3 regions of the Pseudomonas sp. NBRC 111131 genome follow, and region 2 is predicted to be linked to each of the others. Evidence: predicted binding sites of a transcription regulator. Region 2 holds the regulator's gene; each other region holds the start of a gene.
The links. Region 2 encodes FliA, which starts transcription of late flagellar genes. Its sites were predicted from a motif close to CTAAAGTTTNNNNNNNNNNNGCCGNTAA; they were not measured.

Region 1 (10,470 bases), on a different contig from region 2:
GACAGTTCCTATGTGGCCAGCCTGTACCACAAGGGCCTGAACAAGATCCTCGAGAAGCTCGGCGAAGAGTCCGTCGAGACCATCATTGCTGCAAAAGATGCCGCGATCAGCAAGGATTGCAGTGATGTCATCTATGAAACCGCAGACCTGTGGTTTCATAGCATGGTCATGCTCAGCGCGCTGGGCCAGCATCCACAAGCCGTGCTCGATGAACTGGAGCGCCGTTTCGGCCTGTCCGGGCACGATGAAAAGGCCGCCCGTCAGCCCTCGGCCTGACTGAATCGCATTCTAGGAGAACACCATGGGTATTTTTGACTGGAAACACTGGATTGTCCTGCTGGTCGTCGTGGTCCTGGTGTTCGGCACCAAGAAGCTGAAGAACTTCGGCAGCGACCTGGGCGAGTCGATCAAAGGCTTTCGCAAAGCCATGAACGAAGAAGAGACCAAGCCGGCCGAGCAGGCCCCGCCGCCCGCCCAGCCAGTGCCACCGGTACAGACCACCACACAGCAGAACCAGGGTGCGGGGCACACCATCGAGGGCCAGGCACAGCCGGTCCAAGAGCCGCAGCGGAAAGACTGAGCCATGTTCGGCATCAGTTTCAGTGAGCTGCTGCTCGTCGGCCTGGTCGCCCTGCTGGTACTGGGCCCTGAGCGCTTGCCGGGTGCTGCGCGAACGGCGGGGCTGTGGATCGGCCGCCTGAAACGCAGCTTCAACGCGATCAAGATGGAAGTCGAGCGCGAAATCGGCGCCGACGACATCCGCCGCCAGTTGCACAACGAGCACATCCTGCAGATGGAGCAGGAAGCCAAGCGCATTCTCAATCCGCAGACGCCACCTGCCCAGGCCCCGGCCGCTACGGCCGCCGAGCACACTGCCACGCCGCCCGACGCTGCGCCTGCGCCTGCAGCGCCGGCAAGCACGCCTGAACAGCCCGAACAGCCTCAACCGCCGCGAGCCCCATGAGCGAAAATCCGCAAGACGACCAGCCCATGCCGCTGGTCTCGCACCTGACCGAACTGCGCACGCGTCTGTTGCGCTGCGTTGCCGCCATCTTCCTGATCTTTGCCGGCCTGTTCTCTTTCGCCCAACAGATCTACACCCTGGTCTCCGCGCCACTGCGTGCGCACCTGCCGGCCAATGCGACGATGATTGCCACCGATGTGGCCTCGCCGTTCCTGACGCCGTTCAAGCTGACCATGATCGTCTCGCTGTTCCTGGCCATCCCGTTCATCCTGCAACAGATCTGGGGCTTTATCGCACCTGGGCTGTATCGTCATGAAAAGCGCATCGCCATCCCGCTACTGGTCTCGAGCATCTTCCTGTTCTACGCCGGCATGGCGTTCGCCTACTTCCTGGTATTTCCGCTGATCTTCGGCTTTTTCGCCAGCGCCACGCCGGAAGGCGTGTCGATGATGACTGACATCTCCAGTTATCTGGATTTCGTCATGACCCTGTTCTTCGCCTTCGGCGTCGCCTTCGAGATCCCCGTGGCGGTGGTGCTGCTGGTATGGATCGGCGTGGTCGATGTGCAATACCTGAAGAAGGTCCGCCCTTACGTGATCATCGGCTGCTTCGTGGTAGGGATGATCCTGACCCCGCCGGACATCTTCTCCCAGACCCTGCTCGCCGTGCCCATGTGGCTGTTGTTCGAGATCGGCGTGCTGTGTGGCAGCTTGATCCGTAAACGCAGCCATGACCGCGATGAAGCGGCAGACGACCCTAACGACCAGCCGCCAGCGACCCAGCCGTGAACCTGTTGCTCCTCGAAGAGGCCGACTTCGTCGCGCCCGACCGCGTCGTCCTTGCCGACCGGCGCTTTACCCACATGCAGGACATTCACCGTGTAGCGGTGGGTGACACCCTGCGCGTGGGCCGCATCAACGGCCTGATGGGCAGCGCCACGGTGGTGCGCCTGGCACCGCACGAAGCCGAGCTCGAAGTCGGCTTCGACCAGCAGCCCCCTGCCAAGCTGCCACTGACCTTGGTACTGGCTGTACCGCGGCCCAAAATGCTGCGCCGGCTGTTCCAGACCGTGGCCACGCTGGGTGTGCCACGGCTGATCCTGGTCAACAGCTACAAGGTCGAGAAGAGCTTCTGGCAAACGCCCTTCCTCAACCCGGAGACTGTACGCGAGAACCTGGTGCTGGGCCTTGAACAGGCCCGCGACACGGTGCTGCCCGAAGTCATCATGGAGAAACGTTTCAAGCCGTTCGTCGAAGACCGTTTACCCGCCATCGCCGACGGCACCCTGGGCCTGGTTGGCCACCCTGGCCCTTACCCGGCCTGCCCACGCGCCGTAGAAGGGCCGGTAACCCTGGCAATCGGCCCCGAAGGCGGCTGGATCCCCTATGAAGTCGAACTGCTGGGCAAGGCGGGCCTTGCCCCGGTACAACTGGGCGAACGGATTTTGCGGGTAGAAACGGCCGTGACGGCGCTCCTATCGCGAATTTTCTGACGAGCCAAGTAGACTTTCCCCCCATCAAGTTTCCCCAGCGCAAGCCGATGGCCTTGGCAACACAACAATTAAACTGTGCTGCCGAGTTACCGGGGAGTCGAACATGTACCGATGGTTATCCCACTCGCTGGGGAATGTGAGCGTCAATCGCAAACTGGGCCTGGGCTTCGGCCTGGTATTGTTACTGACCCTAGCGATCACCTTGACGGGCTGGCTGGGCTTGAACAGCGTCATCGCCCGAGGCGACAAGCTGGGTAACATCTCGCTTATCCTCCAAGGCACCCAGGAACTGCGCATTGCACGCCAGCACTACCAGCGCGACCGAAACGACGCCGCGATCGGGGAACTGGAAAAAGCCCTCGCAGGCCTGGAACGCCAGATCACCTTCATGCTCGGCCAGATCGAACACCCTGCCGACCGCCAGCGCCTGCAGCAGCAACAGGACGCCGTGCGCAAGTATCAACAGGCCTTCACCGACCTCAAGCAGGCCGCACAACGGCGCGAAGCCAGCCGCAGTGTGCTGGGTGACAGCGCCGACAAGGCCGCCGAGCTGATCAGCCGGGTTCAGCAACGCTTGCTGCAAAGCGGCGATATCGCGCCATACCAAAGCGCGGTAGAGGTCAGCGCACTGGTGCAGCAGGCACGCTTCCAGGTACGCGGCTACACCTACAGCGGCAACGCCGACTACCAGCAGACCGCACTCGCAGCCATCGATCAGGCCATGGCCAACCTTAAGGCACTGCCGGCCAAGCTGCCGGCCGAATACGCCGCCAGCCTGGACGATTCCGCGGACGCTCTCGCCGCTTACCGTGATGCTGTCAACCAGTTCGGCAATGCACAGTCGGCCAGTGAGCAGGCCCTGCAGGTGATGGCTGAGCAAGGCTCAGTGCTGCTGGATACCAGCCAGGCGATGACCCTCTCACAAACCGCCGTGCGTGATGCCGGGACTCGCCAGGCCAAGACCATGCTGGCGATTGCCACTGGCCTGGCCCTGCTGCTTGGGCTACTGGCCGCCTGGACAATCACCCGGCAGATCATCATCCCGCTGCGCCAGACGCTCGCCGCCGCTGAGCGAGTGGCCAATGGTGACCTGAGCCAGGACCTGCCAGCGACCCGCCGCGACGAGCTGGGCCAGTTGCAGGCCAGCATGCAGCGCATGACCCAAGGCCTGCGCGAACTGATCGGCGGCATAGGCGACGGCGTCACGCAGATCGCCAGCGCTGCCGAGGAACTGTCGGCGGTGACCGAGCAGACCAGCGCCGGGGTCAACAATCAGAAGATCGAGACGGACCAGGTAGCGACTGCCATGAACGAAATGGCCGCCACCGTGCATGAAGTGGCGCGCAATGCCGAGCAGGCCTCGGAGGCGGCACTGATGGCCGACCAGCAGGCCCGTGAGGGTGATCGCGTGGTCACCGAGGCAGTCAACCAGATCGAGCGCTTGGCCAGCGAAGTGATCAACTCCAGTGAAGCGATGAATGTACTCAAGGCTGAAAGTGACAAGATTGGCAGCGTGCTCGACGTGATCAAATCGGTGGCCCAGCAGACCAACCTGCTGGCCCTTAACGCCGCTATCGAAGCCGCGCGGGCCGGTGAGGCCGGGCGCGGCTTTGCCGTGGTCGCCGATGAAGTGCGCAGCCTGGCCCAGCGCACCCAGCAGTCCACCGAAGAGATCGAAGAACTGATCGCCGGCTTGCAAAGCGGTACCCAGCGTGTGGCCAGCGTAATGGACGCCAGCCGTCAGCTCACCGATAGCAGCGTCGAGCTGACACGCCGTGCAGGCACTTCACTGGAGACCATCACCCGAACGGTGTCGTCGATCCAGGCGATGAACCAGCAGATCGCCACGGCGGCAGAGCAGCAGAGTGCGACAGCCGAGGAGATCAATCGCAGCGTGATGAATGTGCGGGATATCTCCGACCAGACCTCGGCAGCTAGCGAAGAGACGGCCAGCTCTAGCGTTGAGTTGGCGCGGCTGGGCACGCATTTGCAGGGCCTGGTAGGGCGGTTCCGCCTGTAAACACGAGTAGGGTACTGATTCATACATTCTTGGCTGAATTTTCCTACTCGATTCTCAGGTCAAGTCTTACACCTCCTCCGCCGATGGGCAGGGTGTCATGCCAGCAGAAGGCCGGCGTGGCATCCCTTCTCACCTGGACGGAGACTTGCCATGTTCGGCTACCTCAACCGCAGACTCGGCAACATAAGTGTCGGCGCCAAGCTCGCCCTGGGCTTCGCCGTGGTCCTGCTGCTCACCCTGGCCACCACCGTGAGCGGCTGGCGTGCCCTGGACGGCGCCATCACCCGCTCGGAGCAACTCAGTGAAATTGGCCAGATCAATGACCTGGCCAAAGACCTGCGTGCCGAACGCATCACCTACAGGGTGCTCGCCGACGAAACCAGCAAGGCGCAGATCGCCAGCACCCTTGAGCAACTGGAAGCCAAGCTGACCCTGCTGCAGCAACGCAGCAGCGTCGATGAGTCGCACCAGATGCTGAGCCAGAAGGTGCAGATGCTGCAGCACCTGCGCGAAAACTTCACCACCTTGCAGCGCAGCGTTGAGCACCGGCGTGCCTTGCGCGAGGCCATGCAGGTGCAGGAACAGAAGCTCAATGACGCCATCGACGAGCTGCAGACCCAAGCGCTGCTGAAGATGCCCGCCGACAGTCAGCAAGGTGGTGTGCTGGGCCTGATGGATACCCTCAGCCGACACATCGACGGCGCCAACCAGCAGAGCCTGGTACCCGCCTATACCTTTTCGCCGCTGGAGGATTTCGCCAAGGTGGGCGACGCTGCCCTGACCGCCGCCGACACCAGCCTCGCCCAATTGCTCAAAGGCCTGGCTGCACTGGGCCTGCCGCGCGCGGTGATGGAGCAGCCAGGCCTGGAACTGGCCAGGTATCGCGCCAGCCTTGACCAATACCGGCGTACCGCCCTGCAGGTGGAGCAGCTGCAAAATGAAATGGAGCAGATGGGCAACCAGCTGCGGGCGACCAGCCTTGAGTTGAGCGCCAAAAAGATCGAACAACGTGACAGCGAGGCGCTGGCAGCGCGCTCGCTATTGACCAGTGTGGCCCTTTTGGCGCTGCTGGTGGGCGTGCTGGCTGGTTGGCTGATTACCCAGCAGATCACCCAACCCTTGGGCCAGACCCTGTCTGTGGCGGCGCGCATCGCCCGTGGCGACCTGAGCCAGCTGGAGCCAGTACAGCGCCGTGACGAGATGGGTCAACTGCAAACCAGCATGCGCGAAATGACCCTGAGCCTGCGCGAGCTGATTGGCGGTATCGACCAGGGAGTGGGCCACCTGTCACAGGCCGCCACGCAGCTGGCTGCCAGCAGCGAAAACACCAAGCTGCGCATCAACCAGCAGCGCGAGGAAACTGACCAGGTGGCCACCGCCATGAACCAAATGAGCGCGACGGTTCAGGAGGTAGCGCAGAATGCCGAGAGGGCCTCGTTGGCGGCAACCAACGCCGACCAGCAAGCGCAGGTGGGTGACCAGGTGGTGGCCGATGCCATTGAGCGCATTGAACGACTGGCCGGGCAGATGGACGAGTGCCTGGCCGCCATGCAACACCTGGCCGGTGAAAGCCAGCGCATCGGCAGCATTCTGGATGTCATCAAGTCGGTGTCCGAGCAGACCAACCTGCTGGCGTTGAACGCGGCCATCGAGGCCGCCCGCGCTGGCGAGGCCGGGCGTGGCTTTGCGGTGGTAGCGGACGAGGTACGCGGGCTGGCTCAACGTACTCAGCAATCCACTGAAGAGATCGAACAATTGATTGAAAGCCTGCACAGCGGCACCGATGAGGTCACCAGCCTGCTCGACAATAGCAAACGGCTGACCGAGCAGAGTGTCGAGCTGAGCCGCAAGGCCGGGCAAGCCTTGAGCCAGATCACCGATACGGTGTCGAGCATTCAGGGTATGAACCAGCAGATTGCCACGGCCAGCGAAGAACAGAGCGTAGTCGCCGACCAGATCAACCGCAGCGTGATCAACGTGCGCGACGTGTCAGACCAGACCAGCGCGGCCAGTGAGCAGACCGCGGCGTCGAGCGGGGAGCTGGAGCACCTGGGGCAGCAACTGCGGGGGATGGTGGGGCGGTTCAGCCTCTGAGATTGCCGGGGCCGCTGCGCGGCCCCGTAGCGTTACAGCACCTGGCGCAGAAACGCCTGCGCCCGCGGGTCCTTCGGCGCGGCAAAGAACTCGTTCGGCGGCGAATCTTCCAGTAGCTTGCCGTGATCGAAGAACAGCACGCGGTCCGCCACTTCCCGGGCAAAACCCATTTCATGGGTGACACAAACCATGGTCATGCCTTCCTGGGCGAGGGTCTTCATCACGTCCAGCACCTCGCCGACCATTTCCGGGTCCAGCGCCGAGGTCGGCTCGTCGAACAGCATCACCTTAGGCTCCATCGCCAAGGCGCGGGCAATCGCTACCCGCTGCTGCTGGCCACCGGAAAGCCGCGAGGGGTATTCGTTGGCCTTCTGCGAAATGCCTACCTTCTCCAGCAGCGCCCGCGCCTTGGCCTCACGCTCGGCCTTGCCGCGCTTGCGCACGACCTTCTGCGCCAGGCACAGGTTTTCCAGCACCGTCATGTGCGGGAACAGGTTGAAATGTTGGAACACCATGCCGACTTCACGGCGGTAGGCGTTGATATCGGTCTTCGGGTCTTCAAGGCGCAGGCCGTTGATGGCCACATGGCCTTCGTCGAAGTGCTCAAGGCCATTCAGGCAGCGCAGGAAGGTCGACTTGCCGGAACCCGACGGGCCCAGCACCACCACCACTTCACCCTTGGCCACCTGGGTGGTGACGTTGTCCACCGCACGAACCACCTGGCCCCGGGTATCGAAGACTTTCAACAGGTCACGGACTTCAATCACTTTGCGCAAGCCTCCGCTCGAGCCGGCTGGCCAGGTGCGACAGCGGCAGGTTGATCAGCAGGTACAGGCCTGCCACGCAGAACCAGATCTCGAAGGTCGAGAACGAGGTGGTGATGGCCTCACGGCCGCTCTTGGTCAATTCAGTGATGGCAATCACCGACACCAGCGAGGTGTCCTTGACCAGGCTGATGAACTGCCCTGCCAGGGGCGGCAGCACGCGCTTGAAAGCCTGCGGCAGGATCACGTGGCGCATCGACTGGCTGGCGTTCAGGCCCAGCGAGCGGGCGGCTTCGTTCTGGCCCTTGGCGATCGACTGCACGCCGGCACGTACAATCTCCGCCACGTAGGCACCGGTGAACAGCGCCAGCGCCGCGACCCCGGCGAACTCGCGGGACAGGTTGAGCACGGTGCCGATGAAGAAGTAGAAGATGAAGATTTGCACCAGCAGCGGCGTGCCGCGCACCAGCTCGACATACACGGTCGACAGGTCGCGCAGGGTCGGGTTGTTCGACAGCCGGCACAAGCCTGCGAACAGGCCGATCAGCAGCCCCAAGGCACCGGATACCACCGAAAGCCACAGCGTGGTCCACAGGCCCCAGGCCAGCGGGCCCGCCGCCCAGTGGCGGGTGACGCCGACCTGGTCGCCTTCGGCGACATCGTCACCGCGGCTCAGTTGCAGGCTGTCCTTCGCCACGTCGAGCACTTGCTCATCACCGTTCTCGTCCTTGAGCGTAACGCGGGCGTTATCGCCGGAGACGACAATTTCCTGCACCGTGCCGTAACCGCTGGCACGCTGCACTTCCTCGGCCTTGTAGGCAAAGTACTGTGGTACGCGGTTCCAGCGCCACTCATAGGAAATCATCGAGGTGGCCAGGTACAGGCTGATCGCCAGGCCCACCAGGACCAGCGCGGTCAGCGCATGCCAGGGCCACTGGGCTTTCTTGTGTTTGATCACGTGGGTACTTCCGTAAATGCGAACGCGCAGGGTTTACCTGCGCGTTGGGGTCAAAGCCTGGGGCTTGTGGCCTGGGCCTTATTCCATTTCCTTCAGCCAGTCCTTGTTCTTGAACCACTTGTCGTGGATACGATCGTAGGTCCCGTCATGCTTGATCTGGTGCAGGAAGTTGTTGATGAAGTTGATGCTGTCGTAGTCGCCTTTCTTCAGGCCGAAGGCCAGCGGCTCGTAGGTGAACGGCTCCTCGAGGAACAGCAGCTTGCCAGCACCCGCCTTCTCGACCGCCACCACGTTGTACGGCGCGTCGTAGACGAAGGCATCAGCCTTGCCGTTGACCACGTCCATCACCGCTTCCTGCTCGTTGTCGTAGCCGTGGTACTTGGCTTTGGCGATCAGCTTCTTGGACACCATCTCACCGGTGGTGCCCAGCTTGGAGGTGATGCGGTACTTCTCGTTGTTCAGGTCTTTGTACGACTTGATTTCGCCCGCCAGCTCCTTGCGGATCAGCAGGGTCTGGCCAACCACGATGAAGGGTTCGCTGAAGTTCAGGCGCAGGTTGCGTTCCTGGGTGAGGGTCATGCCGCTGCCGATGATGTCGAACTTGTCGGTCAGCAGGGCGGGAATGATCCCGTCATAGGCGGTGGAGACTGCCTCGAACTTGACGCCCATGGACTTGGCCATGGCTTTAAGGATATCGACTTCGAAGCCGATGATCTCGCCGCGCTTGTTGGTCATCTGGAACGGCATGTAGGTTGGGTCCATGCCCACCCGCAGGGTGCCGCGCTTGACCGCGTCGTCGATGGCGCCGGCCTGGGCCGAGGCCACTGCGACCAGCGCGGTGACGCCTACCAGCAGCCGCGAAAGGTATTTCTTCATCATCACCAAGTCCCCTAGCAAGAAAAGTAGCGAATCTTATTGTTGGCACGGCCGTACTGGCCGGCGTGGCTTATCGGAGAGGGATGCTAACGCATGGCGGCTCTGGGACCTAGAGCCAGGGGGGACTTTGTTGGCCAAAATCCGTAGGTGATCAGGGCGATGGGGTAGCCCCCATTCGCCGGCGAGCCGGCGAATGGGCTGCAAACCCAGGGGTCGATCAGGCGCCGACGAGTGCCGGTTGGCCTTCATTCTCCGGGTGCAGCGGCAACAGCGGCGAATGCGGGTCGTTCTTGATCGACGCGCGCCACACGTCGATCCACGCCGCATTGTGCTCGGCCCAGACCTGCTCATGCAGGCGCGACAGGGCAACTGGGTCGCTGAGCAAGGCCAGGCGCGTGCTGAGGTCCAGCCCTTTTGGGCCAACCTCGATCGCCTTGGCCACACGCTCAGCGCGCAGCGCTTCGATCGGTGCCGCCTGGCCATGGCGGGCAGTGGCCATGGCGCAGGCCAGGGCGTTCTGCCGCGGGTCGACCACTGCCCGCACGAAGCCGTCGTGCAGGGCATGCCAGCGGTTCTCGTGGGTGTACTGGTCCGTCGCCAGCAGCTCCTGAGGCGTCGCGTATTCCTCAGGGATCAGGAACAGTTTCTCGTCCTTGGCTGCCAGGCCCAGGCGCGTGCGGCTGGAAATCACGGACACCGGGATCGACAGCACCAGTGAACCGACGATGGGCGCCAGCCACCACAGGAAGCTTGGGTTCAGCCAGGCCACCAGCGCGGCCCAGGCGAAGCCCAGCAGGGTCTGCGGGCCATGGCGGCGCACCGCTTCGCTCCACGGGGTAGAGTCGTCGTCACGCTGGGGCGAATTCCAGGTCGCCGCCCAGCCGAGGAACGCGGCCAGCACGAAGCGGGTGTGGAAAATCATCCGCACCGGGGCCAGCAACATGGAGAACAGCATCTCCATCAGCATCGACAGGGTGACCTTGATGCGCCCACCGAACTCAACCGCGCCCTTGGCCCAGATCAGGATGATACTGAGCAGCTTGGGCAGGAACAGCAGCACGATGGTGGTGGAGAACAGCGCAACGGCCTTTTCCGGGTGCCACTGCGGCCACAGCGGGTAAAGCTGATACGGCTCGATGAAATACTGCGGTTCCATCAGCGTATTGGTCGCCAGCAGTGCAGTGGACAGTACCAGGAAGAAGAACCACAGCGGCGCCGACAGGTACGACATCACGCCGGTGAGAAACACCGCACGGTGCACCGGGTGCATGCCCTTGACCAGGAACAGGCGGAAGTTCATCA
Region 2 (10,470 bases):
TAGGGGGCCGCTGAGCGCAAAAACCTAAAGTTGGAAAGCTTCTTGCAGAGCCACGCCCAAGCGCCCCTTGGGCGTCAAAGTTTTGCATGAAGAGGACTCGCGGTGGATCGCACTCAGTTAATCAGCAACGCTCGCCAGAACCTGGCCGGGCTCGGCCGGGGCAACCTGGGCGTGCCGCTGTTGCTGCTGGTGATGTTGGCAATGATGATGTTGCCGATTCCGCCGTTCCTGCTCGACGTATTCTTCACCTTCAACATCGCCCTGTCGATCGTGGTTCTGCTGGTCTGCGTTTACGCCTTGCGTCCGCTCGATTTCGCCGCATTCCCCACCATCCTGTTGGTCGCAACGCTGCTACGCCTGGCGTTGAACGTCGCCTCTACGCGGGTGGTCATGCTCCACGGTCAGGAGGGCCATGGCGCCGCCGGCAAGGTGATCCAGGCCTTCGGTGAAGTCGTGATCGGCGGCAACTATGTCGTCGGTGCGGTGGTGTTCGCCATCCTCATGATCATCAACTTCGTGGTGGTGACCAAGGGTGCCGGGCGTATTTCCGAGGTGAGCGCGCGCTTCACCCTCGACGCCATGCCCGGCAAGCAGATGGCCATCGACGCCGACCTCAACGCCGGCCTGATCGACCAGGCCCAGGCCAAGTCGCGCCGTGCCGAGGTGGCCCAGGAGGCAGAGTTCTATGGTTCGATGGACGGTGCCAGCAAGTTCGTGCGCGGTGATGCCATCGCTGGCCTGCTGATCCTGTTCATCAACCTCATCGGCGGCATGCTCATTGGCATGCTGCAGCACAATATGTCGTTCAGCGATGCCGGCAAGGTCTACGCGCTGTTGACCATTGGTGACGGTTTGGTGGCGCAATTGCCATCCCTGTTGCTGTCGACCGCTGCCGCGATCATGGTCACCCGGGCCTCGGGCTCCGAGGACATGGGCAAGCTGATCAACCGGCAGATGTTCGATTCGCCCAAGGCGCTGGCGGTATCGGCAGGGCTGATGATCGTCATGGGCCTGGTGCCGGGCATGCCGCATATCGCGTTCCTGAGCCTGGGCCTGCTGGCGGGCGGTGGCGCTTACCTGGTCTGGAAGAAGCAGCAGAAGGCCAAGGTCGAGGCGCAGAAGGAGGCGCAGCGTCAGCAGGACCTGCTGCCTTCTCCGCAGCGCGCGCTGGAAACCAAGGAGCTGGGCTGGGACGACGTGACACCGATCGACATGATCGGCCTGGAGGTCGGCTACCGGCTCATCCCGCTGGTCGACCGCAACCAGGGCGGCCAACTGTTGGCACGGATCAAGGGCGTGCGCAAGAAGCTCTCCCAGGACCTGGGCTTTCTCATGCCCACGGTGCACATCCGCGACAACCTCGATCTACAGCCCAGCGCCTATCGCCTGACGTTGATGGGGGTGATCTTGGCGGAAGCCGAGATCTACCCAGACCGCGAGTTGGCAATCAACCCTGGCCAGGTGTTCGGCACCCTCAACGGCATTGCCGCACGCGATCCGGCCTTTGGCCTGGAAGCGGTGTGGATCGATGTCGGCCAGCGCGCTCAGGCACAGTCGCTGGGCTATACGGTGGTGGATGCCAGCACCGTGGTTGCCACCCACCTCAACCAGATCCTGCAGAAACACTGCCACGAGCTGATAGGCCACGAGGAAGTCCAGCAACTGTTGCAAGTATTGTCCAAGGCTTCGCCTAAACTTGCCGAGGAGTTGGTGCCGGGTGTCATTTCCTTGTCGGGGCTGCTCAAGGTCCTGCAGGCATTGCTTGCCGAGCAGGTGCCCGTGCGCGATATTCGCAGCATTGCCGAGGCCATCGCCAACAATGCCGGCAAGAGTCAAGATACCGCCGCGCTGGTGGCCGCCGTGCGTGTCGGATTGTGTCGCGCCATCGTGCAAAGCATTGTCGGCGTTGAGTCCGAGCTGCCTGTCATCACCCTTGAGCCAAGGTTGGAACAGATTTTGCTCAATAGTCTGCAACGGGCCGGGCAAGGCCAGGAGGACGGTGTTCTTCTGGAGCCGAGCATGGCCGAAAAGCTGCAGCGCTCGTTGATTGATGCGGCCCAGCGCCAGGAAATGCAAGGCCAGCCAGCTATCTTGCTGGTGGCCGGCCCGATCCGCGCCATGCTGTCGCGCTTTGGTCGCCTGGCTGTACCGAATTTGCATGTTTTGGCGTATCAGGAAATACCTGACAACAAGCAAGTCACCATCGTTGCCACCGTGGGCCCCAACGGCTGAGGTAGTGGGTTATGCAAGTTAAGCGTTTTTTCGCCGCCGATATGCGTCAAGCCATGAAGCTGGTCCGTGATGAGCTGGGCTCTGATGCCGCCATCATCGGTAACCGCCGCATTGCTGGCGGTGTCGAACTGACGGCTGCGCTGGACTACAAGCTGTCCGCGCTGGCCCCGCGCGTGCCCAACGCCGAGCTCGAGCAAGAGCTGCGCAAGACCCACACGCGCATCGCCACCGCCCAGGCCGAGCTGGACAACCGCAGCGATGGCGACGAAGGCAATCGCCAATTGTTCGCCGGGCAATCGCTGACCGCCTCGGAGCCACTGATCGAGCCGCAGTCGGCTGCGCCTGCACCGGCAGCACCCGCCGCGCCGGCACCGGTGGACCCGCGGCTGTTCGATGCCATGCGCTCGGAGCTCTCGGGCCTGCGCGAGTTGCTCGAAGTGCAGCTCGGTTCGCTGGCCTGGAGCCAACTGCAGGGCAGCAAGCCGGCCCAGGCCAACCTCTGGCGCCGCTTGCAGCGTATCGGCCTGTCCGGACCGATCGCCCGCGAATTGCTCGAGCTCACGGGCGAGATCGAAGAACCACGGCAGGCGTGGCGCATGTTGCTGGCGCACCTGGCGCGGATGATCGAGGTGCCCGAGGTCGAGCCGATCGAGGAGGGCGGTGTGATCGCCATGGTCGGCCCTGCTGGCATGGGCAAGACCACCACCCTGGCCAAGCTGGCGGCGCGGTATGTACTCAAGTACGGCCCGCAGAACCTGGCGCTGGTGAGCATGGACAGCTTCCGCATTGGTGCCCAGGAGCAGCTCAAGACCTTGGGGCGCATCCTCAATGTGCCCGTGACCTACGTCGACCCGGGCCAGTCGTTGGCCCAGGCGCTGGAGCCGCTGCTGCGCAAGCGCGTGGTGCTGATCGATACCGCCGGCCTGCAGGCCAGCGACCCGGCCCTGCGCATGCAACTGGAAACCTTGGCCGGGCGTGGCATCGCCGCGAAGAACTACCTGGTGCTGGCCACCACCAGCCAGAAGCAGGTGCTCACCGCCGCCTACCACAGCTATAAACGCTGTGGCCTGGCCGGTTGCATCCTGACCAAACTCGATGAAACGGCGAGCCTTGGCGACGTGCTGAGCCTGGCCATCAGTCATGAACTGCCCGTGGTCTACCTCACCGATGGCCCGCGCATTCCTGACGACCTGCACCTGCCGCGGGCGCACCAACTGGTGACCCGTGCCGTCAATGTGCAGTTGCAGGACGAGCCCAGCGAGGAGGCCATGGCCGACATGTTCGCTGATCTCTATCACAACCCGCGGCGAGCAGGTTGATGATGAAGCGTATGCAAAATACCTACACCAAGGGGGCGGCAGCATTGCCCCTCGTGTGGCTTGGGTCCAAGCGAGACAAGGTAAACAACGAACATGGGTAGCATGCATCCCGTACAGGTGATCGCCGTGACCGGTGGTAAAGGTGGCGTCGGCAAGACTAACGTTTCAGTGAACCTGTCCCTGGCGCTGGCCGAACTCGGCCGCCGGGTCATGCTGCTGGACGCCGACCTGGGCCTGGCCAACGTCGACGTGTTGCTGGGCCTGACCCCTAAACGCACCTTGGCCGATGTCATCGAAGGGCGCTGCGAGCTGCGCGACGTACTGTTGCAGGGGCCAGGCGGCGTGCGCATCGTGCCGGCGGCGTCCGGCACCCAGAGCATGGTGCACCTGGCTCCCGCCCAGCATGCCGGGTTGATCCAGGCATTCAGCGAGGTCGGCGACAACCTCGATGTGCTGGTGATCGACACCGCTGCGGGTATTGGTGACTCGGTAGTCAGTTTTGTTCGTGCTGCCCAGGAAGTGTTGCTGGTGGTCTGTGATGAACCGACCTCGATCACCGACGCCTACGCGTTGATCAAGTTGCTCAACCGTGATTACGGGATGAACCGATTCCGCGTGCTGGCCAACATGGCACAGAGCCCGCAGGAAGGGCGCAACCTGTTCGCCAAGTTGACCAAGGTCACCGATCGCTTCCTCGATGTCGCCCTACAATACGTCGGTGCCGTGCCCTATGACGAGTGCGTGCGCAAGGCGGTGCAGAAGCAACGGGCAGTCTACGAGGCCTTCCCTCGTTCCAAGTGCGCGCTGGCCTTCAAGGCCATTGCGCAGAAGGTCGATAGCTGGCCATTGCCGGCCAACCCGCGCGGGCACCTGGAGTTCTTTGTCGAGCGCCTGGTGCAACCCACCAGCGCGGGGCCGGTACTATGAACGCAAGCGGTTTCAAGATGTACAGCAAGGCGTCGAAGGATGCCCAGTACGAATTGATCGAACGCTACGCCCCGCTGGTCAAGCGCATTGCCTACCACCTGCTGGCCCGCTTGCCGGCCAACGTGCAGGTCGAAGACCTGATTCAGGCCGGCATGATCGGTTTGCTGGAAGTCGCCAACAAGTACGACGCTAGCAAGGGTGCCAGTTTCGAAACCTATGCCGGCATCCGCATCCGCGGTGCGATGCTCGACGAAGTGCGAAAGGGGGATTGGGCACCCCGTTCGGTGCACCGTAATACGCGCATGGTCAGTGATGCGATGCGTGCCGTGGAAGCCAGAACCGGCCGTGACGCTAAAGATCATGAAGTTGCTGCCGAACTCCAATTGAGTCTCGATGATTACTACGGGATTTTGAACGATACCCTGGGTAGCCGCCTGTTCAGTTTCGACGACCTGTTGCAGGACGGCGAGCACGAAGGGCTGCACGAGGACGGTGCCAGTGGCCAGGTCGAGCCATCGCGCGACCTGGAAGACGAGCGCTTCCAGGCTGCCTTGACCGATGCCATTGCCAATCTGCCAGAGCGTGAGCGGCTGGTGCTGGCGCTGTACTATGACGAAGAGCTGAACCTCAAGGAAATCGGTGAGGTGCTGGGGGTCAGCGAGTCACGTGTCAGCCAGCTGCACAGCCAGTGCGCCGCGCGCCTGCGCAGCCGCCTCGGGGAGTGGCGGGCACGCTGAGCCCGGGGTCGTTGCAGTCGTTTTCACGTTGTACCGAATTGATTGAATGCGCGTTCGGGGCCGAGCGCGTTTGAGACTGCTTGGAGGTCTAATTGAACAAAGACATGAAAATCCTCATCGTTGACGACTTCTCGACGATGCGGCGGATCATCAAGAACCTGTTGCGTGATCTGGGTTTCACCAATACCGATGAGGCCGATGACGGCACCACGGCACTGCCGATGCTCGAAAGCGGCCATTACGACTTCCTGGTGACCGACTGGAACATGCCCGGCATGTCCGGTATCGACCTGCTGCGCAAGGTGCGTGCACACGACCGCCTGAAGGCTATGCCGGTGCTGATGGTGACCGCTGAAGCCAAGCGTGACCAGATCATCGAAGCGGCCCAGGCCGGGGTCAATGGATACGTGGTCAAGCCGTTCACCGCTCAGGTGCTCAAAGAAAAGATCGAGAAGATCTTCGAACGCGTCAACGGCTGAGTCACGTCAGGGGGCGCCATGGAATCAACACAATCGTCTTTGGGGGAGTTCGAATCGACCCTGAAGAAGCATGCCCAGGAGTTGGTCGAAAGCCTGGAGCGGGGGCGGTTCGGCGAGGCGGTGCAACTGATTCATCAGTTGAACCAGACCCGCGACCGAGGCCTGTACCAGGAGGTCGGCAAGCTCACCCGTGAGCTGCACAGCGCGATCGTCAGTTTCCAGATCGACCCGCACATGCCGCAGGCCGAGGAAGTCTCGCAGATCACCGACGCCACCGAGCGCCTGTCCTATGTGGTCAAGCTCACCGAAGGAGCCGCCAACCGCACCATGGACCTGGTCGAGCAGAGCACGCCTGTGCTCAACGATCTGGCGGCCGAGGCGCAGCGCCTGAGCGTTGACTGGCAGCGCTTCATGCGTCGCGAAGTTGCCGCTCCGGAGTTTCGCGAGCTGGTCAAGCGCGTCGACAGTTTCCTGACACACAGCGCCGAAGGGAACCGCAAGGTCGCGGGCCACCTCAACGACATTTTGCTGGCTCAGGACTATCAGGACCTGACCGGCCAGGTGATCAAGCGCGTGACTGCGCTGGTTACCGACGTGGAAAGCAATCTGCTCAAGCTCGTGCTGATGGCCAGTCAGGTCGACCGTTTTGCCGGTATCGAACATGACCACCAGCAGTTGCGCGCTGAAAAAGATCAAGAAAAACATCCGACACGGGGTGAAGGTCCGCAGATTCATGCCGATAAGCGTGAAGACGTCGTGTCCGGTCAGGACGATGTCGATGATCTGCTGTCCAGCCTGGGTTTTTAAGGAGCACGTTTAATGAGCTTCGGCGCCGATGAAGAAATCCTCCAGGATTTCCTGGTAGAAGCCGGCGAAATTCTTGAGCAACTGTCCGAGCAACTGGTCGAGCTGGAAAGCCGGCCCGACGATGCCGACCTGCTCAATGCCATTTTTCGCGGTTTCCACACTGTAAAAGGGGGCGCCGGCTTCCTCCAGCTCAACGAGCTGGTGGAGTGCTGCCATATCGCCGAGAACGTGTTCGACATCCTGCGCAAAGGTGAGCGCCGGGTCGATGCGGAACTGATGGATGTGGTGCTCGAAGCACTGGACACGGTCAACAGCATGTTCGGCCAGGTCCGCGAACGCAGCGAAGTGACCCCGGCCACGCCCGAGCTGTTGGCCGCGCTGGCGCGCCTGGCCGAGCCGGCCGCCGCCGATGCACCTGCGCAGGTTGCGGCTGCGCCGGTAGTCGAGGCGCCGGCTGCCGAGGCCGATATCACCGACACTGAATTCGAACAGCTGCTCGACTCGCTGGACGCCGTCAAGGCTCAAGCCGCTGCTGCCGAACAGCAAACGCAAGGCGAAACCGTCAGCGGCGGTTCGGAGGAAATCACCGACGCCGAATTCGAGTCGCTGCTTGACCAGTTGCACGGCAAAGGCCAGTTCTCCTCCGAGGTCGCAGCCGCCGAGCCTGAGGCCTCAGCCGCCAGCGTACCGGTGAGTGATGAGATCACCGACGAAGAATTCGAGTCGCTGCTGGATCAGTTGCATGGTAAAGGCACCTTCCAGACCGATGCCTTGCCAGCGGCCACGGCGGTGGCCGAAACGGCCCACAGTGCAGCGGTGCCGGCCAACGGCGATGACATCAGCGAGCACGAGTTCGAAGCGCTGCTTGACCAGTTGCACGGCAAGGGCAAGTTCTCCGGTGACAGTGTCGCTGCCCAGGCGCCTGCGGCCGTTGCCGCGCCTGTGGCCGCGAAGGCTGAAAGCAAGCCGGCTGCCAAGCCTGCGCCAGCCGCCAAGCCCGCGGCGCCCGCCCGTGCGCCAGCGGCCTCTGCCGACAAGCATGCCGTCAGCGAAGCGGAAACCACCGTGCGTGTCGACACCGCGCGCCTGGACGAAATCATGAACATGGTTGGCGAACTGGTGCTGGTGCGTAACCGCCTGGTGCGCCTGGGCCTGAACAGCGGCGACGAGGCCATGTCCAAGGCCGTGTCCAACCTCGACGTGGTCACCGCCGACCTGCAGACCGCGGTAATGAAAACCCGCATGCAGCCGATCAAGAAGGTCTTCGGTCGCTTCCCGCGTCTGGTTCGCGACCTGGCACGCCAGCTGAAAAAAGAGATCAACCTGGAACTGGTCGGCGAAGAGACCGACCTGGACAAGAACCTGGTCGAGGCCCTGGCCGACCCGCTGGTGCACTTGGTGCGCAATGCCGTCGACCACGGTGTCGAGATGCCGGATGAGCGCGAAGCCACCGGCAAGGCGCGCACGGGCCGCGTGGTGCTGTCGGCCGAGCAGGAGGGCGACCATATTCTGCTGTCGATTTCCGATGACGGCAAAGGCATGGACCCTAACATCCTGCGCGCCAAGGCCGTGGAAAAGGGCCTGATGGACAAGGATGCCGCCGAACGCCTGAGCGAGTCGGACTGCTACAACCTGATCTTCGCCCCGGGCTTCTCGACCAAGACCGAGATTTCCGATGTTTCCGGGCGCGGTGTGGGCATGGACGTGGTGAAAACCAAGATCTCCCAGCTCAACGGCTCGATCAACATCTTCTCGGCCAAGGGCCAGGGCTCGAAGATCGTCATCAAGGTACCGCTGACCCTGGCGATCATGCCGACTCTGATGGTGATGCTGGGCAACCAGGCGTTTGCCTTCCCGCTGGTCAACGTCAACGAGATCTTCCACCTGGACCTGTCGCGCACCAACGTGGTCGACGGTCAGGAAGTGGTGATCGTGCGCGACAAGGCGCTGCCGCTGTTCTACCTAAAACGCTGGCTGGTCCAGGGCCAGGTGCATGAAGAGCAGCGTGAGGGGCACGTGGTGATTCTCTCGGTCGGTACCCAGCGCATCGGCTTTGTGGTGGACCAGTTGGTGGGCCAGGAAGAGGTGGTGATCAAGCCGCTGGGCAAGATGCTGCAGGGCACCCCGGGCATGTCCGGCGCCACCATCACCGGCGACGGTCGTATCGCGCTGATCCTCGATGTACCGAGCATGCTCAAGCGTTACGCGGCACGGCGTATTTGATTTCGGTGGCGCGCCCTGGCGGGCTGCGTCGCCTAATGGAGTGTTTATGGCAGTCAAGGTCCTGGTGGTGGATGATTCCGGTTTCTTCCGCCGCCGCGTTTCGGAAATCCTCTCGGCGGACCCGACGATCCAGGTCGTGGGCACGGCGACCAACGGCAAGGAAGCGATCGACCAGGCACTGGCGCTCAAACCCGATGTCATCACCATGGACTACGAAATGCCCATGATGGATGGCATCACCGCGGTGCGGCACATCATGCAGCGCTGCCCGACACCGGTGTTGATGTTCTCTTCCTTGACCCACGAAGGCGCCCGGGTAACCCTCGACGCACTGGATGCCGGAGCGGTGGATTACCTGCCGAAGAACTTCGAGGACATCTCGCGTAACCCGGACAAGGTCAAGCAACTGCTGTGCGAAAAGGTTCACACCATTTCGCGCAGCAACCGCCGTTTTGGCGGCTACGCAAGCACAGCGCCCGTTGCCGCGCCTGCGCCGGCCAGCACTGCTCCGGCCCCCGCCAGCAGCCTGGCCAGCACCGCGCCAGCGCGCGTGGCGCCTGCCCGCAGCGCCGCGCCGGCTGTCGCTCACGCGCCGGCCCCCAAGCGTAAACCCTACAAGTTGGTGGCGATTGGCACCTCCACCGGCGGCCCGGTGGCCCTGCAGCGCGTGCTGACTCAACTGCCGGCGAACTTCCCGGCGCCGATCGTGCTCATCCAGCACATGCCAGCGGCGTTCACCAAGGCATTCGCCGAGCGCCTCGACAAGCTGTGCAAGATCAACGTCAAGGAAGCCGAGGACGGCGATATGCTGCGCCCCGGCCTGGCCCTGCTGGCCCCAGGTGGCAAGCAGATGATGATCGATGGCCGCGGCACGGTGAAGATCCTGCCTGGCGATGAGCGCCTGAACTACAAGCCCTGCGTGGACATCACCTTCGGTTCGGCGGCCAAGTCGTACGGCGACAAGGTACTGTCGGTGGTGCTCACCGGCATGGGCGCCGACGGCCGTGAAGGCGCGCGTCTGCTCAAGCAGGGTGGCAGCACGGTATGGGCCCAGGACGAGGCGAGCTGCGTGATCTATGGCATGCCCATGGCCATCGTCAAAGCCAACCTGGCAGACGCGGTGTACAGCCTGGATGAAATTGGCAAGCACCTGGTCGAGGCCTGCGTCTGATGGATGTCCTTAGCCTGATCGGCCTGATCCTGGCGTTCGTCGCCATCGTGGGTGGCAACTTCCTTGAGGGTGGCCATGTTGGCGCGCTGCTCAATGGCCCGGCGGCGCTGATCGTATTGGGGGGTACCCTGGCCGCGGCACTGTTGCAGTCGCCGCTGTCGTCGTTCAAGCGCGCCTTGCAGATCCTGCGGTGGATCTTCTTCCCGCCGCGGGTTGACCTGGCCGGCGGCATCGACCGGGTGGTCAATTGGAGCCTGACGGCGCGCAAGGAAGGCCTGCTGGGCCTGGAAGGGGTCGCTGATGGCGAGCCTGACCCGTATGCGCGCAAAGGCCTGCAGTTGCTGGTGGACGGCGCCGAGCCCGAATCGATCCGCAGCATCCTCGAAGTCGATTTCCTTACCCAGGAAGGCCGGGATATCCAAGCCGCCAAAGTGTTCGAGTGCATGGGCGGCTACGCGCCGACCATTGGCATCATCGGTGCGGTGATGGGCCTGATCCACGTGATGGGCAACCTGGCTGATCCGTCGCAGCTGGGCAACGGTATTGCCGTGGCCTTCGTCGCTACCATCTATGGG
Region 3 (10,470 bases), on a different contig from region 2:
TGGATATCGAAGTCACGCTCCAGGTAGTCCATGCGCTTTTCGAAGAACTCGACCATGTGTGGCAAGGCCGAATGCACGTCCAGGGCTGCCTTGCTGGCCCACACCTCGAAGAACACGAACAGGCTGGGGTCTGCCTTGTCGCGCAGCATGTGGTATTCGATACAGCCTGGTTCCTGGCGACTCGGTTCGACGTAGGCACGGAACAGGGTTTCGAAAGCCTCCGCCATTTCCGGACGGGTCTTGGCCTTGAGGATAAAAGCGTGCTGCTCGCTCATGGGTCGCTACTCGGTGATGGATGATGAAACGATTCTAAGGCAATAATTACCTGAGCATTCGTGACTATGGATCAATTGTATTTTGACCCATGGCTGCTGTTTCCCGTGCCAGCGGGCCTCTAATCTGCCGGTCATTCCATTTGACTCGACCCCGAGGTCAGCATGAAAAAGATTCTTCTGCTCAATGGCGGTAAACAGTTCGCCCACTCCGATGGCCGCCTCAATCAGACCCTGCACGACGCCGCCCTTGCGCATTTGGATCGCGCCGGTTTCGATGTGCAGCAAACCTTCATCGACGGTGGCTATGACGTCCAGGCCGAGGTCGAGAAATACCTCTGGGCCGATGTGGTGATCTACCAGATGCCAGGCTGGTGGATGGGCGCGCCCTGGACCGTCAAAAAGTACATCGACGAAGTCTTCACCGCCGGCCACGGCAGCCTCTACGCCAACGACGGCCGTACCCGTTCGGATGCCTCGCAGAAATACGGCAGCGGTGGCCTGGTGCAGGGCAAGCAGTACATGCTGTCGCTGACCTGGAATGCCCCACAACAGGCCTTCGACGACCCGAGCGATTTCTTCGAGGGCAAAGGCGTGGATGCGGTCTACTTCCCGTTCCACAAGGCCAACCAGTTCCTCGGCATGGCCGGCCTGCCGACCTTCCTTGCGGTGGATGTGATGAAACGCCCGGATGTGCCGGCGGCGCTGGCGGCGTATGAAGCGCATTTGAATCAGGTCTTCGGCAAGGCTCAGTAAGCGCCGTTGCCAGGGGCTGGATGGCGGCCCCCTTGCGCGGGCTTCGCGCAACAGCTATCAATCTGGGCATCTTCCCTCCAAGGCCTTCTGTGTGAAAACCCGATCCGAAGAACTGCAGGTATTCGTTGCCGTGATCGATTGCGGCTCGATCTCTGCTGCCGCCGAGCAGATGGGCCAGACGCCGTCGGCGGTCAGCCGCACCTTGTCACGCCTGGAGGCCAAGCTCGGCACCACCTTGGTCAACCGCACCACTCGGCGCATGGACTTGACCGAAGAAGGCCGCTTCTTCCTCGAACGCTCACGCCGGGTGTTGGAGCAGATGGACGACATGGAAGAGCGCCTGTCGATGAACCGCCAGACCCCATCCGGGCGCCTGCGCATCAATGCCGCGGCGCCTTTCATGCTGCATGCCATCCTGCCCTGGATCGGTGAGTTCCGCCGGCAGTACCCCGGCATCGAGTTGGAGCTCAACACCGATGACCTGATCATCGACCTGCTGGAGCAAAGCACCGATGTGGCGATCCGTATCGGTGAACTGGCTGACTCCAGCCTGCATGCCCGTTCACTCGGCTGCAGCCCGGTCCAGGTCCTGGCCAGCCCCGCCTATCTGGAGCGCCATGGCACGCCGCAGCAGGTTGAAGACCTGAACAACCATTGCCTGCTCGGTTTCAGCCAGCCTGAGTCACTCAACCAGTGGCCACTGCGCCACGCCCAGGGTGACCGTTGGCCGATCCGCCCGGCGCTGATTGCCTCTAGCGGCGAAACCCTGCGCCAACTGGCATTGGCCGGGGAGGGCATCGTCAGCCTCTCGCACTTCATGACCCACGAAGACATCCGCGCCGGCCGCCTGAACGTGCTGTTGAGCGATGCCAACAACGGTTACCGCCAGCCGATCCACGCTGTTTATTACCGCAACACGCAATTGGCCCTGCGTATCCAGTGTTTCCTCGATTTCATCCAGCGCAAGCTGGCGATGTACGCCTGCTGAGTTGCCTGAACGCGACAAATCCTGCCCACGGGCGGCGAAACTTCCTCCGTGTGATTGCACAGTCGACGCGCTTCGGCCTTACTGAGTGATCAACAAAAACAACACCAAGGAAGTGTCATGCGTATTGTCCTGTTTCAGCCCTTGGCGCTCGGGGCCGTAATCCTGAGCTGTTCTTCGGCTTATGCGGTAACGCTGGAAGGTGGTGCGGTGGCCGCGCCCGATCAATATGGCGCACAGGTAGCCGCTGACATTCTGAAGAAAGGCGGCAACGCCGTGGACGCGGCAGTGGCAACCGCCTTTACGCTGGCGGTGACCTACCCGGAAGCCGGCAACATTGGTGGCGGCGGTTTCATGACCCTGTTCGTCGACGGCAAACCCTACTTCCTCGACTACCGTGAAGTCGCGCCCAAAGCGGCAACCCGTACCATGTACCTGGATGACAAGGGCGAGGTCATCGAGAACCTCAGCCTGGTGGGTGTTCGCGCCGCAGGCGTGCCCGGCACCGTGATGGGGCTGTGGGAAGCGCACCAGAAGTTTGGCAAGTTGCCCTGGAGCGAGTTGCTGACCCCGGCCATCGGCTATGCGAAAAACGGTTTCAAAGTGGCCGAGAAGCAGTACCAGTACCGCAACGATGCCCAAGGCATGTTCAAGACCGCGACCAACTTCAACGACTATTTCGGCAACATGAAAGTGGGCGAGGCATTCAAGCAGCCAGAACTGGCGCAGACCCTTGAGCGCATTGCCGATAAAGGGGTGAGCGAGTTCTACCAGGGCAAGACCGCTGAGCTGCTGGTAGCCCAGATGCAGGCTGACAAGGGCCTGATCACCCAGCAAGACCTTCGGGACTACAAGGCCGTATGGCGTGAACCGATGGCCCTGAGCTGGCGCGGCAATGTGGTGTACACCGCGCCACCGCCAAGCTCCGGTGGCGTGGCCCTGGCCCAGCTACTGGGCATCAAGGAAGAGCGTGCGGCGGACTTCAAGGGGGTGGCGCACAACTCGGCGCAATACATCCACCTGCTGGCTGAAATCGAGAAGCGTGTGTTCGCCGACCGCGCCGACTACCTCGGTGACCCTGCCTTTACCAAGGTGCCGGTTGACCAACTGATTGCCAAGGACTACCTGGCCAAGCGGGCAAGCCAGGTCAACCCGAACGCCATCTCTGACACCGACAAGGTCAAGCCGGGGCTGGAGCCGCACCAGACCACTCACTTCTCGATCGTCGACAAGCAAGGCAATGCGGTGAGCAACACTTACACCCTCAACCTCGACTACGGCAGCGGGGTGGTGGTCAAGGGCGCCGGCTTCCTGCTCAACGACGAGATGGACGACTTCAGTGCCAAGCCTGGCGCCGCCAACGCCTTTGGCGTGGTCGGCGGTGACGCCAATGCCATCGAGCCAGGCAAGCGCATGCTGTCGTCCATGAGCCCGAGCCTGATGACCCGCGATGGCAAGGTGGTGCTGGTGATCGGTACCCCGGGCGGGTCGCGGATCTTCACCTCGATCTTCCAGGTGATGAACAACCTGTACGACTACGGTATGCCGCTGGATAAGGCCGTGGCGGCGCAGCGTGTGCATCATCAGTTGCTGCCCAAGGACACCGTCTATTTCGACAGCTATGCACCGCTCACCGGGGCGGTGGCGGATGACCTGAAGAAGATGGGCTATGTGCTGGAGGATCAGGGTTGGGAGATGGGCGATATCCAGGCCATCCGGGTGGACGGGGCGAAGCTGGAAACGGCTTCTGATCCGCGCGGGCGCGGAGTGGGGGTGGTCGTTAAGTAGCCTGTTTTCAGCTTTTTGGCTTTGTCGCCGGCATGCCGGCTCCCAGAAGTACCCCGCACGCCCAGGGGGCAGTGGGGTACCTTTGGGAGCAACTTGCTCAACCGTCTATACGTTGACGCACTTGCTGTGGAATCGGTGTGCCGGGGCCGACCACCGCGTTGCCTGCTTCGCGGGGCAAGCCCGCTCCCACATCGAGCTTGTGTGGCGCGAGATCGGGCGCTAACAGCATGTGGAATTCACACCCGGAACTGGCTGACCAACGTCTGCAAGTGCCCGCCCAGGCGCGCCAGTTCGACACTCGAAGCTGCCGTTTCATCACTGGCCGTCGCCGTCTGCTCGGACACATCTCGCACATTCAGAATGCTGCGGCTGATCTCTTCAGCCACCGCACTCTGCTGTTCGGCCGCTGCGGCAATCTGCTGGTTCATCGACTGGATACTCGACACCGTGCCAGTGATGTTCTCCAGCGAAGCCCCGGCCTTGCGTGCCAGTTCCACACTGCTGTCGGTCAGCGTGCGGCTACCCTGCATGGCGTTGGCCACCTGCTGAGTACCGTGCTGAAGGCTGGCAACCAGCTCTTCGATTTCCTCGGTGGACTTTTGCGTACGCTGGGCCAGGCCACGGACTTCGTCGGCGACCACGGCAAATCCACGGCCCGCCTCACCGGCACGGGCCGCCTCGATCGCGGCGTTGAGCGCCAGCAGGTTGGTCTGATCGGCCACCGACTTGATCACATCCATCACGCTGCCGATCTTCTGGCTCTCCTGCTGTAACAGGCTCATGGCTTCGGTTGAGCGGTGCACTTCTTCTGCCAGGCGCTCTATCTGGCTGATTGCTTCGCCAACCACGCGATCACCTGCGCGCGCCTCTTCGTCGGCACCGGTCGCCGCATGCGAAGCCTGTTCGGCGTTACGCGCCACTTCCTGAACGGTCGCGGCCATTTCGTGCATGGCCGTGGCGACCTGGTCGGTTTCGACCTTCTGGCTGTTGGCACCGGCACTGGTTTGCTCGGTTACCGCCGACAGCTCTTCGGCAGCGCTGGCGATTTGAGTGACGCCGTCGCGGATGCCGCTGATCAGCTCGCGCAGGGTCGTGCCCATACGGGCGATGCCTTGCTGCAGCACGCCGATTTCATCGCGGCGGGTCACGCGCATGTCGTGGGTGAGGTCACCACTGGCGATCTGCTCCACCGCGTGCAGGGTCTCGCGCAGTGGCCGGGTGATTTGCCGGGTGATGATGACCGCCGCCAGTACCCCGGCCAGCAGCGCCAGCAGCGTGGCGATGATCTGCAGATTACGGGCCTGGCTGCTTTCGGCGTTGCGACGCTCCAGCTGGATGTCGTACAGCGCATCGCTGCGCTTGACGATGTCGCTGCCCTGCACGGTCATTTCCGCACGGGCGACGGTGATATCGGCGATTGCATCGCGGAACTGACGCACGGCCTGGAGGTAGGCCTGTACCGACTGCTCAAATTGCTCCACGCGTGTGGTTTCGGCCGGCAACTGGCGCTTGAGGTTGTCGATTTCGACCAACGCCGCTTCGAGCTGGCGCAATGCCGCTTGTTCGTTGGCGGCCGAGTTGTCGGCGATGTAGCCACGCACGTCGATGCGCACCAACAGCAGCTGTTGGCGCACTTTACTGATCAGCTGGTATTGCGCCAGGCGCACGCTGTCCGGCTCGGGGCGGCCCATGACATCCTGGCTGAGGCTTTCCATGGCCTCGTCAGCCTTGCCTGCCGACGCACTCATCACGCCAAGGGCGGCCCGTGAGCTCTGATAGCCGGCACGCATCTTGTTAAGCGAAACCCGGTAGTCGCTGAGGGTTTGTCCCAGCGCGTTCAGCAGCTTGACGTTCTCTGGGCTCTTGAAGGTGCCGGCCAGGTACTCCTGCTGTTTGCTGAAAATGTCGAGCTTGGCCTGCGTGTTGGCGGCTGCGGCATCGTCGCCGTCGGCGATCATGTACTGCAGGCGCGCCACACGCAGGTCGGTCAGGTCTTTGTTGAGCTGACCGATGTCGCCCATCCAGTTGCTGCGGGCGATAAGGCTGCCCAGGCTAGTCCAGCCGGTCAGGGCCAGCAGGGCGGTAAGGATCAGCACCAGGCCGAAGCCCAGGCCGAGTTTGAGGTTTACGCTGATATTGGCGAACCAGCTGTTCATGCACGCTCTCCAGAAATGATTTCGCTTACTTGATCTTCGATCGCGAAGCGTTGTTATTCTGGATGCCCGCTGAATCGTGCAGGGGTTATCGGCAAGCAGGGGTGAAGCTGAAACGCTTTTTCAGCAATTTTTCGCCCTGTAAAAACGTTTGCTTTTTGCGGGTTCCGCCGCTTGCCGAACTTGCAGGTACCCTTACAAGCTGCGTGCACTGAAGGTGTCGCAACTGTTCACTTCACCTTTGGCGAACCCTGCCTTGAACCAACGTACCCGCTGCGCCGAGGTGCCATGGGTGAAGGAGTCAGGCACCACGCGCCCCTGGCCCTGCTGCTGCAGGCGGTCATCACCAATGGCATTGGCCGCATTCAACGCTTCCTCGACATCCCCCGGCTCAAGCCAGTTGAGGCGTTGCTGCGCCTGATAGGCCCACACACCGGCCAGGCAGTCGGCTTGCAGTTCCTGGCGCACCAACAGGCCATTGTCACCCTCCAGGCGTTGGCCGTTGCGGCGGGCCGCGTCGACCTTGGCCGAGACGCCGAGCAACGTCTGCACGTGGTGGCCGATTTCGTGGGCGATCACGTAGGCCTGGGCGAAATCACCGGCGGCGGCGAAACGGGTTTCCATTTCACGGAAGAACGACATGTCCAGGTAAACCCGCTGGTCCGCCGGGCAGTAGAACGGGCCGACCGCCGCCGAAGCGAAGCCGCAAGCGGAATTGACCTGGCCACTGAACAGCACCAGCTTGGGGTCGCGGTACTGCTTGCCAGCCTGGGAGAACAAGGCCTTCCACGTGTCTTCGGTATCGCCCAGGATCGAGGCGACGAACTGCGCCTGCTCGTCGTTGGCTGCGGGTGCCTTGTTGCCTGCACCACTGGGGGCCTGTTGCTGTTGCTCCATCTGGCCGGCGAGCTGGCCAAGTATCTGCAGCGGATCCTGGCCGGTGAGCCAGCCGATGCCGACGATGAGCAAAATGGCGCCGAGCCCGAGCCCTTTACCGCCACCAAAGCGCATACCGCCGCCGCCACCTTCGCCACGGGCATCGACTACGTTGTCGCTGCGCCGGCCTTTTCGCCATTCCATGAAATGCTCTCCAGGGCGTGAAACATGAAGACAAAGATTAGATCACCACGGGCAAACGTACTAATACATAACCATTTGGTTATGTATAGAGCGGCTGATTTCAATATTCATCCCCCGCGACCTATCTGAAACTGCAAGTCCGCCTGCCACGCACAGGCGTTCTGATAATTCCAAGAGAGGAAAACGGCATGCCCGCCCAGGACAACAGCCGCTTCGTGATCCGTGATCGCAATTGGCACCCCAAGGCGCTGACCCCCGACTACAAGACGTCCATTGCCCGCTCGCCGCGCCAGGCACTGGTCAGCATCCCGCAGTCGATCAGCGAAACCACCGGCCCCGACTTTTCCCACCTGGGCTTCGGTGCCCATGACCATGACCTGCTGCTTAATTTCAACAACGGTGGCCTGCCGATCGGTGAACGCATCATCGTTGCCGGTCGTGTGGTCGATCAATACGGTAAACCGGTGCCCAACACCCTGGTTGAAATGTGGCAGGCCAATGCCGGTGGCCGCTACCGGCACAAGAACGACCGCTACCTGGCACCGCTTGACCCGAATTTTGGCGGTGTCGGCCGCTGCCTGACCGACCGCGACGGCTACTACAGCTTCCGTACCATCAAGCCCGGCCCGTACCCTTGGCGCAATGGCCCCAACGACTGGCGCCCGGCACATATCCACTTCGCCATCAGCGGCCCGTCGATCGCCACCAAGCTGATTACCCAGCTGTATTTCGAGGGTGATCCGCTGATCCCGATGTGCCCGATCGTTAAGTCGATCGCCAACCCTGAAGCGGTGCAGCAGCTGATCGCCAAGCTCGACATGGGCAGCGCCAACCCCATGGACTGCTTGGCTTATCGCTTCGACATCGTGCTGCGCGGCCAGCGCAAGACACACTTCGAGAACTGCTGAGGACCCTCGCCATGCCAATCGAACTGCTGCCCGAAACGCCTTCGCAGACTGCTGGCCCCTACGTGCACATCGGCCTGGCCTTGGAAGCGGCCGGCAACCCGACCCGAGATCAGGAAATCTGGAACCGCCTGGCCAAGCCGGACGCACCAGGCGAGCACATTGTGTTGATCGGCCACGTGTATGACGGCAACGGCCACCTGGTGCGCGATTCATTCCTTGAGATCTGGCAGGCCGACGCGGATGGCCACTACCAGGACGCCTACAACCTGGAAAACGCCTTCAACAGCTTCGGCCGCACCGCCACCACCTTCGATGCCGGTGAATGGACCGTGCATACGGTCAAACCCGGCGTGGTGAAGAACGCTGCCGGTGTGCCCATGGCGCCGCACATCAACCTCAGCTTGTTTGCACGCGGCATCAACATCCACCTGCACACGCGTCTGTATTTCGATGACGAGGCACAGGCCAACGCCCAGTGCCCAGTGCTCAACCTGATCGAGCAGCCGCAGCGCCGTGAGACCTTGATTGCCAAGCGATGTGAAGTGGATGGGAAGACGGCGTATCGCTTCGATATCCGCATCCAGGGGGAAGGGGAGACGGTGTTCTTCGACTTCTGAGTCAATTGAGGCCGCTTCCACAGGTCACCAGCGTTCTCAACAACGCTGGCGCATCCTGTGGGAGGGCCTTTCCCGGCGAATGGGCTGCACGGCAGCCCCCCGCAACCCGAAGATCAGCGCCGAACCAGCAATACCCCACTCTCCATGTGGTGGGTATAGGGGAACTGGTCGAATAACGCGCAACGCTCGATTCGATGGGTATCCTGCAATTGCTCGATATTCGCCGCCAGTGTTTCCGGGTTGCACGAGATATACAGAATCCGCTCAAAGCGCCGTGTCAGCTCGCAGGTGTCAGGGTCCATGCCTGCACGCGGCGGGTCGACGAATACGGTACCGAACGCGTAGCTTTTCAGGTCGATGCCTTCCAGCCGGCGGAACGGGCGCACGTCGTTCAGCGCCTGGGTCAGCTCTTCGGCCGACAGGCGCACCAACCGCACGTTATCCACAGCGTTTTCGTCAAGGTTGCTCAGCGCGGCATTGACCGACGTCTTGCTGATTTCCGTGGCCAGCACCTGGCGTACGCGGGTAGCCAGTGGCAAGGTGAAGTTGCCGTTACCGCAGTACAGCTCCAGCAGGTCGTCATCACGCTCACCGATGGCGTCGAACGCCCAGCTGAGCATCTTCTGGTTGACCGCGCCATTGGGTTGGGTGAAGGCGCCTTCCGGCTGGCGGTAGCTGAATACGCGGCCAGCCACGTCGAGTTTTTCCACCGCGTAATCGCGCCCGATCACCAGGCGCTTGCCTTTGGATCGGCCGATCAGGCTTACCCCCAATTCCTCGGCCAGCTGCCGCGCTACCACTTCCCATGCCTCGTCCAGCGGGCGGTGGTAGCACATCGTGACCATCGCGTCGCCGGCCAGGGTGGTGAGAAACTCTACCTGGAACAGACGATTGCTCAGCGCCTCGCTGGCTTGCCAGGCCGCCTTCAGGCGGGGCATCAGTGCATTGATGCGCTCGCTGGCGATGGGAAAGTCCTCGATCAGGATGGCCTTATGCTTCTCACCCGGGGCGAACATCGCATAGTGGCGCTGGCCGTCTTCACGCCACAGGCGGAACTCGGCACGCAGGCGGTAGTGCTCGCGCGGCGAGTCGAAAACGGCCGGCTCCGGCGCACCAAAGGGGGCCAGCAGCTCGCGCAGGCGGGCAACCTTGGCCTGCAGTTGCGCGTCATAGGTGGAGGGGTCGAAAACAGCACTCATGCGTTGAACCAGCCCAGCTTGATGACGAACAGGATGGAAAGGATCACCAAGGCCGGGTTCAGGTCGCGGTGGCGGCCGGAGATCAGCTTGACGGCAGTCCAGGCAATGAAGCCGAACGCAATGCCGTTGGCAATCGAATAGGTCAGCGGCATGGCCAGGGCGGTCACCACCACGGGTGCGGCCTCAGTTACATCATCCCAGTTTATTTCCGCCAGGCCCGAGGCCATCAGTACCGCGACGAACAGCAGCGCCGGGGCGGTGGCGAAGGCTGGCACGCTACCGGCCAGCGGGGCGAAGAACAACGCCAGCAGGAACAACACGGCGACCACGATGGCCGTCAAGCCGGTACGGCCACCGGCACTCACGCCTGCGGCAGACTCGATGTAGCTGGTTGTGGTCGAGGTGCCCAGCAGCGAGCCGGCCATGGCGGCGGTGCTGTCGGCGATCAGGGCGCGGCCCATCTTTGGCATGTGGCCGTCCTTGCCCATCAGCCCGGCGCGTTTGGCCACGCCGATCAGGGTGCCCGAGTTGTCGAACAGGTCGACGAACAGGAAGGCGAAGATCACGCTCACCAGGCCCACATCGAGGGCACCGGCGATGTCCAGCTGGAGGAAAGTCGGTGCCAGCGACGGCGGCATGGAGACGATGCCGCCGAATGGCGTCACGCCCATCACGATCGAGGCGACCGTGACCGCCAGAATGCCGATCAGCA

Region 1: the regulator FliA is predicted to act here: its motif matches at 2,480-2,507, upstream of APH34_RS06440 (methyl-accepting chemotaxis protein).
Region 3: the regulator FliA is predicted to act here: its motif matches at 6,043-6,070, upstream of APH34_RS00085 (methyl-accepting chemotaxis protein).

What each region holds. Positions count from the first base shown of each region.
Region 1 covers NZ_BCBH01000004.1:275,333-285,802, forward strand. The annotation lists gene APH34_RS06415 (phosphoribosyl-ATP diphosphatase) at 1-276, shown strand, start outside; gene APH34_RS06420 (twin-arginine translocase TatA/TatE family subunit) at 302-580, shown strand; gene tatB (Sec-independent protein translocase protein TatB) at 584-964, shown strand; gene tatC (twin-arginine translocase subunit TatC) at 961-1,752, shown strand; gene APH34_RS06435 (16S rRNA (uracil(1498)-N(3))-methyltransferase) at 1,749-2,456, shown strand; gene APH34_RS06440 (methyl-accepting chemotaxis protein) at 2,560-4,476, shown strand; partial or broken gene APH34_RS30270 (methyl-accepting chemotaxis protein) at 4,627-5,667, shown strand; gene APH34_RS30275 (methyl-accepting chemotaxis protein) at 5,866-6,570, shown strand; gene APH34_RS06450 (amino acid ABC transporter ATP-binding protein) at 6,603-7,337, opposite strand; gene APH34_RS06455 (amino acid ABC transporter permease) at 7,330-8,292, opposite strand; gene APH34_RS06460 (transporter substrate-binding domain-containing protein) at 8,371-9,168, opposite strand; gene mdoH (glucans biosynthesis glucosyltransferase MdoH) at 9,386-10,470, opposite strand, start outside.
Region 2 covers NZ_BCBH01000003.1:247,635-258,104, reverse strand. The annotation lists gene flhA (flagellar biosynthesis protein FlhA) at 103-2,232, shown strand; gene flhF (flagellar biosynthesis protein FlhF) at 2,244-3,551, shown strand; gene fleN (flagellar synthesis regulator FleN) at 3,645-4,478, shown strand; gene fliA (RNA polymerase sigma factor FliA) at 4,475-5,215, shown strand; gene APH34_RS04830 (chemotaxis response regulator CheY) at 5,320-5,694, shown strand; gene APH34_RS04825 (protein phosphatase CheZ) at 5,713-6,501, shown strand; gene APH34_RS04820 (chemotaxis protein CheA) at 6,514-8,724, shown strand; gene APH34_RS04815 (chemotaxis response regulator protein-glutamate methylesterase) at 8,771-9,895, shown strand; gene APH34_RS04810 (flagellar motor protein) at 9,895-10,470, shown strand, end outside.
Region 3 covers NZ_BCBH01000001.1:17,728-28,197, forward strand. The annotation lists gene APH34_RS00065 (putative quinol monooxygenase) at 1-275, opposite strand, end outside; gene APH34_RS00070 (NAD(P)H-dependent oxidoreductase) at 438-1,028, shown strand; gene APH34_RS00075 (LysR family transcriptional regulator) at 1,120-2,016, shown strand; gene ggt (gamma-glutamyltransferase) at 2,134-3,801, shown strand; gene APH34_RS00085 (methyl-accepting chemotaxis protein) at 4,038-5,957, opposite strand; gene APH34_RS00090 (neutral zinc metallopeptidase) at 6,150-7,034, opposite strand; gene pcaH (protocatechuate 3,4-dioxygenase subunit beta) at 7,223-7,942, shown strand; gene pcaG (protocatechuate 3,4-dioxygenase subunit alpha) at 7,954-8,559, shown strand; gene trmA (tRNA (uridine(54)-C5)-methyltransferase TrmA) at 8,673-9,758, opposite strand; gene APH34_RS00110 (NCS2 family permease) at 9,755-10,470, opposite strand, start outside.